Regions from separate parts of the Streptomyces sp. R44 genome, predicted to be linked through region 1. Evidence: predicted binding sites of a transcription regulator. Region 1 holds the regulator's gene; the other holds the start of a gene.
The links. Region 1 encodes HspR, which represses chaperone genes until heat shock. Its sites were predicted from a motif close to TTGAGNNNNNNNNNCTCAA; they were not measured.
Positions count from the first base shown of each region.

Region 2: lon (endopeptidase La) is a predicted target of HspR. The motif match lies at 2,842-2,860, and genes of this name have one in related genera.

Region 1 is NZ_CP163444.1:4,125,815-4,133,147, reverse strand. It holds gene AB5J54_RS19035 (sugar transferase) at 1-233, opposite strand, end outside; gene dnaK (molecular chaperone DnaK) at 461-2,299, shown strand; gene grpE (nucleotide exchange factor GrpE) at 2,296-2,943, shown strand; gene dnaJ (molecular chaperone DnaJ) at 2,977-4,152, shown strand; gene AB5J54_RS19015 (heat shock protein transcriptional repressor HspR) at 4,157-4,591, shown strand; gene AB5J54_RS19010 (helix-turn-helix transcriptional regulator) at 4,663-5,643, opposite strand; gene AB5J54_RS19005 (hypothetical protein) at 5,776-5,991, shown strand; gene AB5J54_RS19000 ((2Fe-2S)-binding protein) at 6,000-6,317, shown strand; gene AB5J54_RS18995 (pyridoxamine 5'-phosphate oxidase family protein) at 6,423-6,827, opposite strand; gene clpB (ATP-dependent chaperone ClpB) at 6,950-7,333, shown strand, end outside.
Region 2 is NZ_CP163444.1:5,763,458-5,770,790, forward strand. It holds gene AB5J54_RS26970 (zf-HC2 domain-containing protein) at 1-842, opposite strand, end outside; gene AB5J54_RS26975 (RNA polymerase sigma factor) at 839-1,435, opposite strand; gene AB5J54_RS26980 (hypothetical protein) at 1,469-2,002, opposite strand; gene AB5J54_RS26985 (GNAT family N-acetyltransferase) at 2,104-2,751, opposite strand; gene lon (endopeptidase La) at 2,883-5,294, shown strand; gene AB5J54_RS26995 (DUF4240 domain-containing protein) at 5,395-5,988, shown strand; gene AB5J54_RS27000 (lytic polysaccharide monooxygenase) at 6,030-6,917, opposite strand; gene AB5J54_RS27005 (lysozyme) at 7,193-7,333, opposite strand, start outside.

The sequences.
Region 1 (7,333 bases):
GACATCCGGCCCGCGACGACGTGCAGCAGCAGCGGCAGCGCGGCCAGCGGGCTCCTGGTGCGGAAGGTCAGCATCGTGAAGGGCCGCCCCTCAAGGCCGGCCACCGTCCGGCGGCGCAGCACCGCCCCGCTGCCGCCGAGGGAGACGGACAGGGCGGTCCCGGCGATCAGGGGCGCGAGGGCGAGGAGCAGGACGAGCCCGCCCGCCACGTCGAACGCGCGCTTCGCCGTCATGCGCTCACACCCTTCGGCGGGAATCCTGGGATCGGGAATCCCGGACATGTCCTGAGTATGTCCGGACCCTCTCATGCGAACCTGGTCAAACGGGGGAGCGGCACGCCCTTTGAGTGGCCTGGCCGACGAAGAGTTGAGTCGACCCCGCTCAGGTCTGTTGACGCGAGAGACCTCCTCGTGCATCCTTGAGTCAGTTCCACTCAAGTCAGTCAGCTGGAGGAATCGAAATGGCACGTGCGGTCGGCATCGACCTGGGCACGACTAACTCCGTCGTCAGCGTTCTGGAAGGCGGCGAGCCCACCGTCATCACCAACGCCGAGGGCGCCAGGACCACGCCGTCCGTCGTCGCCTTCGCGAAGAACGGCGAGGTGCTCGTCGGCGAGGTGGCCAAGCGTCAGGCCGTCACCAACGTCGACAGGACCATCCGGTCGGTCAAGCGCCACATGGGCACCGACTGGAAGATCGAGATCGACGGCAAGAACTTCAACCCGCAGCAGATGAGCGCCTTCATCCTGCAGAAGCTCAAGCGTGACGCCGAGGCGTACCTGGGCGAGAAGGTCGTCGACGCGGTCATCACCGTCCCGGCGTACTTCAACGACTCCGAGCGTCAGGCCACCAAGGAGGCCGGTGAGATCGCGGGCCTCAACGTCCTGCGCATCGTCAACGAGCCGACCGCGGCCGCCCTGGCCTACGGCCTGGACAAGGACGACCAGACGATCCTCGTCTTCGACCTCGGTGGCGGCACCTTCGACGTGTCCCTCCTGGAGATCGGCGACGGCGTCGTCGAGGTGAAGGCCACCAACGGTGACAACCACCTCGGTGGTGACGACTGGGACCAGCGCGTCGTCGACTACCTGGTGACGCAGTTCCAGAACGGTCACGGCGTGGACCTGGCCAAGGACAAGATGGCCCTCCAGCGTCTGCGCGAGGCCGCCGAGAAGGCGAAGATCGAGCTGTCCTCCTCCACGGAGACCTCGATCAACCTGCCCTACATCACGGCCTCCGCCGAGGGCCCGCTGCACCTGGACGAGAAGCTCACGCGCGCCCAGTTCCAGCAGCTCACCTCCGACCTGCTCGACCGCTGCAAGGTGCCGTTCCACAACGTCATCAAGGACGCGGGCATCCAGCTCTCCGAGATCGACCACGTCGTCCTCGTCGGTGGCTCGACCCGTATGCCGGCCGTCGCCGAGCTCGTCAAGGAGCTGACCGGCGGTCAGGACGCCAACAAGGGCGTCAACCCGGACGAGGTCGTCGCCATCGGCGCCGCCCTCCAGGCCGGTGTCCTCAAGGGTGAGGTCAAGGACGTCCTGCTCCTCGACGTGACCCCGCTGTCCCTCGGCATCGAGACCAAGGGCGGCATCATGACCAAGCTCATCGAGCGCAACACCACGATCCCGACCAAGCGGTCCGAGATCTTCACGACGGCCGAGGACAACCAGCCGTCCGTGCAGATCCAGGTCTACCAGGGCGAGCGCGAGATCGCGGCGTACAACAAGAAGCTCGGCATGTTCGAGCTGACCGGTCTGCCGCCGGCCCCGCGTGGCGTCCCGCAGATCGAGGTCGCCTTCGACATCGACGCCAACGGCATCATGCACGTGACCGCGAAGGACCTGGGCACGGGCAAGGAGCAGAAGATGACCGTCACCGGCGGCTCCTCGCTGCCGAAGGACGAGGTCGACCGGATGCGCCAGGAGGCCGAGCAGTACGCGGACGAGGACCACCGTCGCCGCGAGGCCGCCGAGTCCCGCAACCAGGGTGAGCAGCTCGTCTACCAGACGGAGAAGTTCATCAAGGACAACGAGGACAAGCTCCCCGGTGACGTCAAGGCCGAGGTCGAGGCCGCGCTCGTCGAGCTGAAGGAGAAGCTCAAGGGCGAGGACACCGCCGAGATCCGCACCGCCACCGAGAAGGTCGCGGCCGTCTCGCAGAAGCTCGGTCAGGCGCTGTACGCCGACGCCCAGGGCGCCCCGGCCGCCGGCGACGCCGGCCAGGCCCAGGCCCAGGACGACGACGTCGTCGACGCCGAGATCGTCGACGAGGACAAGCCGAAGGGTGGCCAGGCGTGACCGAGGAGACCCCGGGCTTCGAGGAGAAGCCCGACGTCCCCTCCGGCGCCACCGCTGACGACGCCGCCGAGGCCGTCGAGAACTCCCCCGAGGAGGACTCGACGGCCCCGGCCGGGGACGCTACGGACGTAGCCATGCTGGCGCAGCTGGACCAGGCCCGCACCGCGCTCACCGAGCGCACGGGCGACCTCCAGCGGCTCCAGGCCGAGTACCAGAACTACCGCCGCCGCGTGGAGCGGGACCGGGTCACGGTCAAGGAGATCGCCGTTGCGAGCCTCCTGTCCGAGCTCCTGCCCGTCCTCGACGACGTCGGCCGGGCCCGGGACCACGGAGAGCTCGTGGGCGGGTTCAAGTCGGTGGCCGAATCGCTGGAGACCGTCGTCGCCAAGATGGGTCTGCAGCAGTTCGGCAAGGAGGGCGAGCCCTTCGACCCGACGATCCACGAGGCCCTGATGCACTCGTACGCGCCGGACGTCACCGAGACGACCTGCGTGGCGATCCTGCAGCCGGGGTACCGGATCGGCGAGCGGACCATCCGGCCCGCCCGCGTGGCCGTCGCCGAGCCCCAGCCCGGGGCGCAGGGCAAGGCCGAGGAGTCGGAAGACCCCAACAAGTCCGACACGTCCGAGAAGGACAGCGAGTAACAGCCGTACCCGTACGCGGGAGGAGGGACGTCGATGAACACGAAGGACTTCGTCGAGAAGGACTACTACAAGGTTCTCGGCGTCCCCAAGGACGCCACCGAGGCCGAGATCAAGAAGGCGTACCGGAAGCTCGCACGCGAGAACCATCCGGACGCCAACAAGGGTGACGCGAGCGCCGAGGCGCGCTTCAAGGAGATCTCCGAGGCGAATGACGTCATCGGCGACCCCAAGAAGCGCAAGGAGTACGACGACGCCCGCGCCCTCTTCGGGAACGGCGGCTTCCGGGCCGGCGGCCCCGGCGGCGGCTCGTTCAACTTCGACCTGGGCGACCTCTTCGGCGGCGCCCAGGGCGGGGCGGGTGGCGGCTTCGGGAGCGGCGGCGGGATCGGGGACGTCTTCGGCGGCCTGTTCAACCGCGGCGGGAGCGCGGGCACCCGCACCCAGCCGCGGCGCGGCCAGGACATCGAGTCCGAGGTGACGCTCAGCTTCACCGAGGCCATCGAGGGCGCGACCGTACCGCTGCGGATGTCCAGCCAGCAGCCGTGCACGGCGTGCTCGGGCACCGGCGACAAGAACGGCACCCCCCGGGTGTGCCCGACCTGCGTCGGCACCGGGCAGGTCTCGCGCGGCGGCAGCGGCTCCTTCTCGCTCACCGACCCCTGCGTGGACTGCAAGGGCCGCGGCCTGATCGCCGAGAACCCCTGCGAGGTCTGCAAGGGCAGCGGCCGGGCCAAGTCCTCCCGCACCATGCAGGTCCGCATCCCCGCGGGCGTCAGCGACAACCAGAAGATCCGTCTCCGCGGCAAGGGAGCGCCGGGCGAGCGCGGCGGGCAGAACGGCGACCTGTACGTCGTCGTGCACGTCGACGACCACCCGGTCTTCGGCCGCAGGGACGACAACCTCACCGTCACGGTGCCGGTCTCCTTCTCGGAGGCGGCGCTCGGCGGCGAGATCAAGGTGCCGACCCTCGGCGGCCCCGCGGTCACGCTCAAGCTGCCCGCGGGCACCCCGAACGGCCGGACGATGCGCGCCCGGGGCAAGGGCGCGGTCCGCAAGGACGGCACGCGCGGCGACCTCCTCGTGACGGTCGAGGTGGCGGTGCCGAAGGAGCTGGACGACAAGGCACGCGAGGCCCTGGAGACCTTCCGCGAGGCGACCGCCTCCGAGGACCCGCGGGCCGAGCTGTTCCAGGCCGCGAAGGGAGCGTGACCCGGTGAGACGCAATCCGTACGAGCTGACCGACGAGAGCCCCGTGTACGTCATCTCGGTGGCGGCCCAGCTCTCCGGTCTGCACCCGCAGACCCTCCGGCAGTACGACCGGCTCGGTCTGGTCTCCCCGGACCGCACGGCAGGCCGCGGACGGCGCTACTCGGCCCGTGACATCGAGCTGCTCCGTCAGGTGCAGCAGCTGTCGCAGGACGAGGGCATCAACCTGGCCGGAATCAAGCGGATCATCGAACTGGAGAACCAGGTCGCGGCGCTCCAGGCACGGGTGTCCGAGCTGTCGGCGGCGGTCGAGGGCGCGGCGGCGACGCTGCGCCAGCGCGAGGCCCAGGTGCACGCCTCGTACCGCCGGGACCTGGTGCCGTACACCGACGTGCAGCAGGCGAGCGCCCTCGTGGTGTGGCGCCCGAAGCGCGGCGAGTAGCTCCTGGTGCATCCCCGGGTACACGCAGAGCCATGAGGCCCCCTCCACCGCGGTGGAGGGGGCCTCGTCGTTCAGCTGTCCCGTTCGAGGATCCCGGACTGGGCGATCAGATAGCCGAGCTGGGCCCGGCTCCCGCTGCCGAGGGCGGCGGCGAGCTTGGCGATGTGCGCGCGGCAGGTCCGCACGTTCATCCCGAGCCGGCGGGCGATGGCCTCGTCGACGTGTCCTTCGACGAGGAGCTTGGCGATGGAGCGCTGGACGCCGCCGATGCCGTCGGTCTTGATGTCGTACGGGATCTCCTCCCGTATCGGCACCGCCAGCTGCCAGAACTGGTCGAAGACGCCGCCGAGGTAGGCGACCAGGCCGGGGTGGCGCAGCTCCAGGGCGACCTGGCGGTCGCTGCGGGCCGGGATGAAGGCGACCTCGCGGTCGACGATGATCAGCCGGTCGATGATCTCTTCGAGGGTGCGGACCTGGACCTCGGGGCCGACGTGCTCCAGATAGGTCAGCGTGAGTTCGGTGTGGCGCGCGGTGTGCTGGTAGAGCGTGCGCATGCTGATGCCGCGCCCGAGCAGCGGGGAGACGCGGTCCAGGGCCTCGCTGAGGGCCTGTGCGGGGCGGCCGCCGCCCGGCTGGACGGTGAGGAGTTCGCTGCGGCAGTCGGCCACGACGCGGTCGAGGGTCGAGTTGATGCGGTCGATGCCCTCGAGCACGGTGATGGCGTGTGTGGCGGGCGAGTCGTGGGCGCTGAGGGCCATGAAGGGCTCGAAGGCGTCCGACAGGGCGACGGTGCGCCGCCGGCGGTCGAGTATCTCCCGCTCGATCGGCTGGAGCAGCTGGGCGAGCGCCGCGGAGGGGGGAACCGGGCGGAGCCACTGCGCGTCGTCGGGGTCGGGGTGGAGCAGCGACAGATCGAGGAGGCACGGTGCCTCGACCGCCTCTGACCGGGGTATTCGCCCGGTCCGCAGAGCGGCCGCGTACAGCTCGGAGCCCGCTGCGCACAGTTCGGCATGCGAATGAGGGTGACCTGTTTCGTCCGCTTGTTTCCGCATATGTACACCCCCAGGCTCCTGCATCTCAGGAACATGATGCCTGGGTTTGGTGGTGCAGGCGCAGAGAGTAAGCCATCGTCTTACTCGCGGGGGTTGGAAGTAGACGTTGCCTTCAAGTGAGGTTGCTCGGTGATGATGAAGAAGCTCATACGCGCGGCGGCCGGAGTCGCCTTCATCGCGGCCGCCACAGTGGGCGCGGTGGGAGTGGTTCCGGACCCGGGCTGGCACTCGGAGCCGGCCCATGTGCAGGCTGCTCCGCTCGACCCGGGCTGGCACTTCTCTGCCCCCACGCTCCTCGATGACCCGGGCTGGAGCGTGGCCCCCGCGCAGGACCCCGGCTGGAGCTAGTCGGGCGCATGAATGTTCCCGATGACCCCAGGTTCCGCCGGGAGATGGCCTCGGCCTATCGCTCCGGCTGGCACTTCGTCGATCTCGCCACGGCCATCCCCCACCGTGGTGACTCGCTGAAGGTCACGCTCTTCGGAGAGCCGATCGTCGTCGCCCGTGAGCAGGACGAAGACGTCCGCGCGTACCGCTGTCTGCGCCGTCCCCGCGGCGCTCCGCAGCCCATCCGCTGTGCCATCCGGTACGGCATGATCTTCGTCAATCTCGATCAGCGGGACCACCAGCTGATCGAACCAGAGGCCATCACCGCCACCCCCCGCAGTGCCTGAGCGATTCCCCCGTCGTTGTAGATCGCTCCGGCACTTCCCCCACACAGCGGCGCCATCGCGGACCTGAAACGCGATGGCGCCGCTGTGCGTCTGCGTGCGGGTCGCTCAGGCGCGGCCCATCGCCCGGGTGAGGGCGATCTCGATGACGACCCGGTCCGGGTTCGGGGCCGGCGTGCGCCCGTACCGCTCGGCGTAGCGGGCGACGGCGTCCGCGACGGTCTCGGCCTCCGTACGGATGCGGGCGACGCCCTCCAGGGTGGCCCAGCGCCCCTTGTCGACCTGGCAGACCGCGACCCGCGCGCCGTCCGCGCCCGCCGCCAGGACGTTGGCGACCTTCCGGCTGTTCTTGTTGGTGATCACGCGCGCGTACCCGCCCTCGGGGTCGTACGTCACGCCGACCGCGACGACGTGCGGCGTGCCGTCCGCGCGCGGGGTGGTCAGGGTGCACATGTGGTACTCGCGCCAGAAGCTCAGGTACGAGTCGGAGGGGTTCCTGGGGTCTGTGGCCATGCCCGGAAACTACCTGTGACGGGACTCCCTCCGATACCTTGAGCGGAATGGACTCAACTTTGTGTACGTTGGAAGGGTCATAGAGAGAGACGACCCACGACGTTCGAGGAGGAGCACCGCACGTGGACGCCGAACTGACCAACAGGAGCCGGGACGCGATCAACGCGGCGAGCAGCCGCGCCGTGTCCGAGGGACACGCCGACCTGACCCCGGCCCATCTCCTGCTCGCCCTCCTGGCCGGTCAGGACAACGAGAACATCATCGACCTGCTGGCCGCCGTCGGCGCCGACCAGGCCGTCGTCCGCGGCGGCGCGGAGCGGCTGCTCGCCGCCCTGCCGAGCGTCACCGGGTCCACGGTCGCGCCCCCGCAGCCCAACCGTGAGTTCCTCGCCGTCATCGCCGACGCCGACAAGCGCGCCAAGGAGCTCGGCGACGACTACCTGTCGACCGAGCACCTTCTCGCCGCGATCGCCGCCAAGGGCGGCCAGACCGGTGAGATCCTCGAC
Region 2 (7,333 bases), 1.6 Mb from region 1:
GCGGAACCGGCGAAGTAGCGGGCGACGCCGGCCGCCCCCGCGGGCCCGAGGAGGGGGCCGGCCACGGCGAGCAGCCACCCGCCGCCGAGCGTCGCGGCCGCCGCCCGGCAGCCGACGAACGAGCCGAGCGCGAGCGCGGCCAGGGTCAGCGCCAGGCCGGGGAGGAGCCAGGCCGCCGCCCCGGGGAACCCGGCCACCGGGGGCAGCAGCGCGCCGCCGGCGGTCAGCAGGGGCACGCAGACGGCGAGGACGGCGGCGGTACGGGTCAGCAGCAGCCGCAGACCGCCCGACGGGGTGGAGGCGGTGATCTCGTACAGCGGGTCGGCGTGCCGTCCGTACGAGACGGCCACCCCGGCGAGCGGCAGCAGCGGGGAGACCGCGAGCAGCCAGCTCCGGGCCCCCCGGAACCCGGCCCCGTGGGCGAGCGCGAACGCCCCGCCGAGCACGAGCACCACGGCCACCACCCAGGACCCCCGCAAGGCGGGTCCGGCGGCCCACCAGATCCGCGCCCCCCGGCCGACGGGGTGCGCGACGGAGGGCCCGCTGGGGCGGGCCGGGCCCGCACGCCCGCGCGTGGTGGCCGTGCCGCCGGGGCGGGCCGGGGCCGCATGCCCGCGCGTGGTGGTCGTTTCCGGTGCGTGGCCCAGGGACCCCAGGAGTTCCGCGCGGACGGACGCCAGGGCCGGGCCCGCCCTTCCCGCGCGGACCGCCGCCGAGACGCGTGACGCGCACGGGCCGCAGGACTCGACGTGCTTCTCCAGGGACCAGGCGTCCGTCTCGGGGGCCGCGCCCGACGCGTACCGGTGGGCCAGGGCGTCGGAGACGTGCCAGGGGGCCGTCATGCGGTGCCTCCCAGAGGGTGCGGGCCGAGCGCGGCGCGGAGTTCGCGGCGGGCGCGCAGGGCGCGGGTCTTGACGGTGCCCTCGGGTATGCCGAGCAGCCGGGCCGTCTCGCGGGTGGTCAGGCCGTCGACGACGGTGGCCCGCAGGACCTCGGCGAGCTCGGGCGAGATCCGGTCGAGGGCGGCGCCGACCTCCCCGTACTCCAGGCCCGCGAGCACCCGGTCCTCGGCGGAGGGAGCCGGGGCGGGCGGTTCGGTGGGCCGGGCGGCGGCGCGTTCGGCCCGGGCGCCGGCCCGGCGCGCGTCCACCAGGCGCCGGGCGGCGATCACCCAGAGCCAGCCGCCCGCCTCGCCCCGGCCCCGGTGGCCGCCGGCCGAGCGCCAGACCGTGACGAAGGTGTCCTGGAGGACCTCCCGCACGGTCTCCTCGTCCGGGCAGCGCCGGGCCAGCCGGGCGTACAGCCAGCCGGCGTGCCGGTCGTAGAGCACGGCCAGCGCCTCGGCGTCCCCCCGGGCGACCGCGCGCAGCAGCGCCGCGTCGTCGTCCTCGTCGCCCCCGGAGGGGCCTCCCCCTGCGGGGCGCAACAGTCTCACGCCCTCTCTATCGCCCGGAGGCCCTCACCCGGTTCACGGGTTGGTCGGCGGCCCGCCCTCCGGGAGGGCGGCGAAGACGCGCTGGAGGGCGGCCGGGTGCTCGTGGTCGTCCGCGACGACCAGGCGGTGGCGGTACGTCACGTAGTACTGGAAGCCGTCCGGGATCGGGCTGCCCGTCGGGCGCTCCGGTACCAGGGCGAACGCCGGGTCCTCCAGGGCCGCCCGCAGTTCGGCCGCCTCGGCGGGGGTCTGCTTGCCGGTCCGGGGCGGCTTCGTGCCGGAGCGGCTGGTCCAGCTGCCGTCGTAGTGGACGACGAGCTGGTTGCGGACGCCGGCGAGGCCGCCGTTGACGACGACCTCGACGAGGACCTCGCTCGGCTGCGGCTCCGCCGCCGGTGTGCCGGGCTCCGTCGTGGGGCTCGGCGAGGCGGGCGCGCTCACGCTCGACGGCGATCCGCCCGGGGCGGGCGGCACCTCGGGGCCGCAGCCGCTCACGCCGCCGGCCAGGACCCCCGCGAGCAGCAGGGCCCCGCACCACGTCCACCTTCCGCGTACGCCTCGCACCATGGATCGAGCATGCCCCGTCCGGGGCCCCGCGCGCAGCCGGACGGGCCGGATTCCTCCCGTCGGTCGCCCACGCGCGACCCCACCCCGTCCGTCGCGTCGCCTCAGGCGTCCTCGGGGCCCGTCCGGACGATTCCGGTGAGCGGCCCCCGGTAGCGCCAGTCCAGCGAGTCGTACAGGGCGAGGCCGTCCGTGGTCGCGGCGAGCACCCCGGTCGCGGCGCCCGCCTGCGCGGCGGCTGCCTCCAGGGTGCGCATGACGTTCGCGCCGAGGCCCCGGCGCCGGTGCGCGGGGTCGGTCTCGATCTGGTCGGCGACGGCGGTGGAGCCGGTCGGGGCGATCTGGCCACGGGCGGCGAGGGTGCCGTCGGGGGCGAGGATCCGGACCCGGATGACCCCGTCCTCGACCTCGGTCGTCCTGGCGTACCCCTCGGGCGGCGCGGGGCGGGCGCCGGGGTCCAGCGGCTTGACCATCATGAAGCCCGGGTCGTCGGGGACCGTCCACCCTTCGGTGATCCACGGCGCCACCTCCTCGGGGCCCGCCATCACCTTGAGCCAGCTGTACGGCGCGGTCAGCCGGGCGCAGAGCGCACCGACGGAGGCCGCGTCGGGGGCCGGCAGCACGTGCCGTACGACGTGCCGGGGCAGGCCGACGTCGATCCGGTAGCCCCAGGGCTCGGGGACGGCGGACGGCGTGCCCCGGGAGACGGTCCAGCCCGCCACCCAGGCATCGGTAATGGCTGATATATCCATGCAGGCATTACATCGGCTCCACGCGGATGCGTGCGAGGGTGATCGCTCAGAGCGAACGAACGTCCGGGAACATCCCCGGGCTCACCAGCATTGAGTGCGTATAGCTCAACTTGACTGCCGAAGGGGAGATCATGGCTTCTGAGTCCATGGCGTCCGTGCCGCTCACTCTGCCTGTGCTGCCGCTCGACGACGAGGTCGTGCTGCCCGGAATGGTGGTGCCGCTGGACCTGTCCGACACCGACGTACGGGCCGCCGTCGAGGCCGCCCAGGCCGCCGCGCGCACCGGAGCGGGCAAGCCCCGCGTCCTGCTCGTGCCGCGGGTCGACGGAACCTACGCCGGCACCGGCGTCCTGGGCATCGTCGAGCAGGTCGGGCGCCTGTCCGACGGCGATCCCGGCGCCCTCATCCGCGGCCTCGGCCGCGTCCGCATCGGCGCCGGCACCACCGGCCCCGGCGCCGCCCTCTGGGTCGAGGGCAGCACCGTCGAGGAGACCCTGCCCGACCCGCTGCCCGGCTCCGTGACCGAACTGGTCAAGGAATACAAGGCGCTGGCCACCAGCTGGCTCAAGAAGCGCGGCGCCTGGCAGGTCGTCGACCGCGTCCAGCAGATCGACGGCGTCGGCGCCCTCGCCGACAACTCCGGCTACTCGCCCTTCCTCAGCGTCGAGCAGAAGGTCGAACTCCTGGAGACCGCCGACCCGGTCGCCCGCCTCAAGCTCGCCACCGCCCAGCTCCGCGAGCACCTCGCCGAGCAGGACGTCGCCGAGACCATCGCCAAGGACGTCCAGGAGGGCGTCGACAAGCAGCAGCGCGAGTTCCTGCTCCGCCGCCAGCTCGAAGCCGTCCGCAAGGAGCTCCGCGACCTCAACGGCGAGGCCGAGGGCGACGAGTCCGACGACTACCGCGCCCGCGTGGAGGCCGCCGACCTGCCCGAGAAGGTGCGGGAGGCCGCCCTCAAGGAGGTCGAGAAGCTGGAGCGGTCCAGCGACCAGTCCCCCGAGGGCTCCTGGATCCGCACCTGGCTCGACACCATCCTCGAACTGCCCTGGAACGAGCGGACCGAGGACGAGTACGACATCCGCGGCGCCCGCGCCGTCCTGGACGCCGAGCACGCCGGCCTCGACGACGTGAAGGAACGGATCACCGAGTACCTCGCGGTCCGCAAGCGGCGCTCCGACCGCGGCCTCGGCGTCGTCGGCGGCCGCCGCGGCGGCGCCGTCCTCGCCCTCGTCGGCCCGCCCGGCGTCGGCAAGACCTCCCTCGGCGAGTCCGTCGCCCACGCCATGGGCCGCCAGTTCGTCCGGGTCGCCCTCGGCGGCGTACGGGACGAGGCGGAGATCCGCGGCCACCGCAGGACGTACGTCGGCGCCCTGCCCGGCCGGATCGTCCGCGCCATCAAGGAGGCCGGGTCCATGAACCCGGTGGTCCTGCTCGACGAGATCGACAAGGTCGGCTCCGACTTCCGCGGCGACCCCGCGGCGGCGCTCCTCGAAGTCCTCGACCCCGCGCAGAACCACACCTTCCGCGACCACTACCTGGAGGTCGAACTCGACCTCTCCGACGTCGTCTTCCTGGCCACGGCCAACGTCCTCGAAGCCATCCCGGAGGCGCTCCTCGACCGCATGGAGCTGGTGCGCCTCGACGGCTACACGGAGGACGAGAAGGTCGTCATCGCCCGTGACCACCTGCTCCCGCGCCAGCTGGAGCGGGCCGGTCTGGAGCCGGGCGAGGTCGTCCTGGAGGAGCCGGCGCTGCGCAAGCTGGCCGGCGAGTACACCCGCGAGGCCGGCGTCCGCACCCTGGAGCGGTCGATCGCCCGGCTGCTCCGCAAGGTCGCGGCCCAGCACGAACTGGGCGACCGCGAGCTGCCGTTCGCCATCGGCCCGGAGGACCTGCGGGAGCTGATCGGGCGTCCGCACCACGTGCCGGAGTCGGCCCAGGACCCGGCGGAGCGGCGGACGGCCGTGCCCGGTGTCGCCACCGGACTCGCCGTGACCGGCGCGGGCGGTGACGTCCTCTTCGTGGAGGCCTCCCTCGCCGACCCGGAGACGGGCGCCGCCGGTCTGACCCTCACCGGTCAGCTGGGCGACGTGATGAAGGAGTCGGCGCAGATCGCGCTCTCCTTCCTCCGCTCGCACGGCGCGGAGCTGGAACTGCCCGTCACCGGCCTCAAGGACCGTGGCGTGCACATCCACTTCCCGGCGGGCGCGGTGCCCAAGGACGGGCCGAGCGCGGGCGTCACCATGACGACCGCCCTCGCCTCCCTGCTGAGCGGCCGGCTCGTCCGTACGGACGTGGCCATGACCGGCGAGGTCTCCCTCACCGGCCGGGTGCTGCCGATCGGCGGCGTGAAGCAGAAGCTCCTCGCCGCGCACCGGGCGGGCATCACGACCGTCGTGATCCCCAAGCGGAACGAGGCCGACCTGGACGACGTCCCGGCCGAGATCCTGGAGAAGCTGGAGGTCCACCCGGTGACGGACGTCCGCCAGGTCCTGGAGATCGCCCTGGCGCCGGCGGTGGTGCCGGTGGACGTGGCCGCGTAACTCCCCTTCCGCCGGAGCGGGGTGCCGATCCCGGCACCCCGCTCCGGCATACCCGGATCTCGTTACCCGGATGTCGGTCCGGGCTGGCATGCTCGTACGCATGAACGACGACGCCTTCTGGGCTCTCATCGACGAGTTGGGCCGCCGCCCCGGTGACCGGGACGAGCGCCTCGAATGGCTCCGGACGGAGCTGATACGGCGTCCGGCGGCCGAGAGCGTGGAGTTCCAGGTGCACCTGGAGAGGGCGACCGAGCGCGCCGACACGCGCGCGGTGTGGACGGCGGCCGACCGGATCGAGGGCGGCGACTGCACGGACGACGGCTTCCACTACTTCACGCTCTGGCTGGTGGGCCAGGGACGCAAGGTGTACGAGTCGGTCCTCGCCGACCCGGACGCGCTGGCCGACGTGCCCGGGGTACGGGCCCTGGTGGGCCGGCACCACGATCAGTGGGACGACGACGAGTGGCCCGAGTGGGAGGAGCTCGACTACGTCGCCCAGGACGCCTGGGACGAGCTGACGGGCCAGGAGGGCGACGACGGCGAGGAGTTCCTCGACGCCGTCGAGGAGGCGGAGGACGCCGCGGAGGCGGCGGGGGAGTGGGAAGAGGACGAGGAGCCCCGGGAGTCTCGGCCGGAGGGGTTGGCGATACCCCGGCTCACCGCCCTCTTCCCGCCCGCTGCCTCCGGCGTCTAGGTGCTGCCGCCCAGCTGCCTCCGGCGACTGGGCGGTTCGGCCTAGGACGCGGAGGAGTTGCGGCGGCGGCCGAGCAACAGACTGCCCGCGGCGAAGGCGGCGAGGGCGCCCGCGCCCGTGAGGGCCATCGGGAGCGGAGAGGAGGGGGCCTCGGCCGCCTCGGCGGAGAGGGCCGGAGGCTGCTCGTCGCCGCCGTGGCCCGCGTGGCTCACGGTGGAGAGCGAGGCGCCCGCCGCGATCTTCGCCTCCGTCGGGGCCTGCGGCTGCGTCTGGGCCGTCGCCGTCGTGGCCGTGCCGCCGAAGGTGACGTCCGAGCAGCTGTAGAAGGCCTCGGGGCTGTCGTTGCGCTGCCAGATCTTGTAGACGATGTGGCGGCCGGTGCGGGCCGGCAGGTTGCCCGTGAAGGTGTAGAAGCCGTCCGTCGCCGTGCGGGTCGTGTTGTAGACGGCGACCGGGGTCGGGTCCAGGTCCGACCACTTCAGGGGCCGGGTCGGGTCGAAGCCCGCCTTGGTGAGGTAGACCGTCATCGTGCCCGAGTGCGGGGCCGTCACCCGGACCTTGAAGTCGAAGGAGCCGGCGGCGACGGCGGTCGAGGGCCAGTCGGTGCGCGCCCAGTCCAGGGCCCGGTACTTCTCGCGGTTGGCCGAGCAGAGCTTGCCGTCCGGGATGAGGGCCTGGTGCTGCCCCGCGGCGTTGGCGATGTTGACCTCGTTCCAGTCGTAGAGCGGCTGGGTGCCGGAGTCGGCGACGAGGTCCTTGCACACCTGCGACTTGGGCGTCTCGGGGCCCTCGGCGTAACAGGCCGCCACCCGGCTCACGGGGTTGAAGACGGCCCCGTGGGCACCGGCCGCGGCGGGGGTGAGACCGACGAGGGCGGCGGCCGACAGGGCGGAGGCGGCGACGGCGGTGGTGCGGCGGTAGGAGGGCATGCGGGGGCTCTCTCTCGTGCGTGGGGGAGTACGGAACGAGCAACGCGCGCGGGACGCACGGGAGTTGGAACCCGGCGACCGCCGTAGAGCCTCGCATTGGTCCATACCAATGGGCAAGGGGGCGGGTGGAAAAAGCCGAAGCGGCCCCCCGGGGGTGCCGCGCACCCGGGAGGCCGCCGTGGAGCGGAGAGGGAGCGGGACCGGCCGTCGCCGGCGCCCGCGCGGAGAGGGAGCGGGGCCGGCCGTTCGCCGGCGCCCGCGGAGAGGGCGCGGGGTCAGCCGTTCGCGAGCGCCTGCACGCGCGAGTAGTCCCCGTTGAAGTGGTTGTGGTCGCCGACCGTCGGGCCGGAGGAGGTGTACTGCCAGATCGTGTAGTACGGCCAACCGGCGGGGAGTTCGCCGACCTCGGAGGCGTA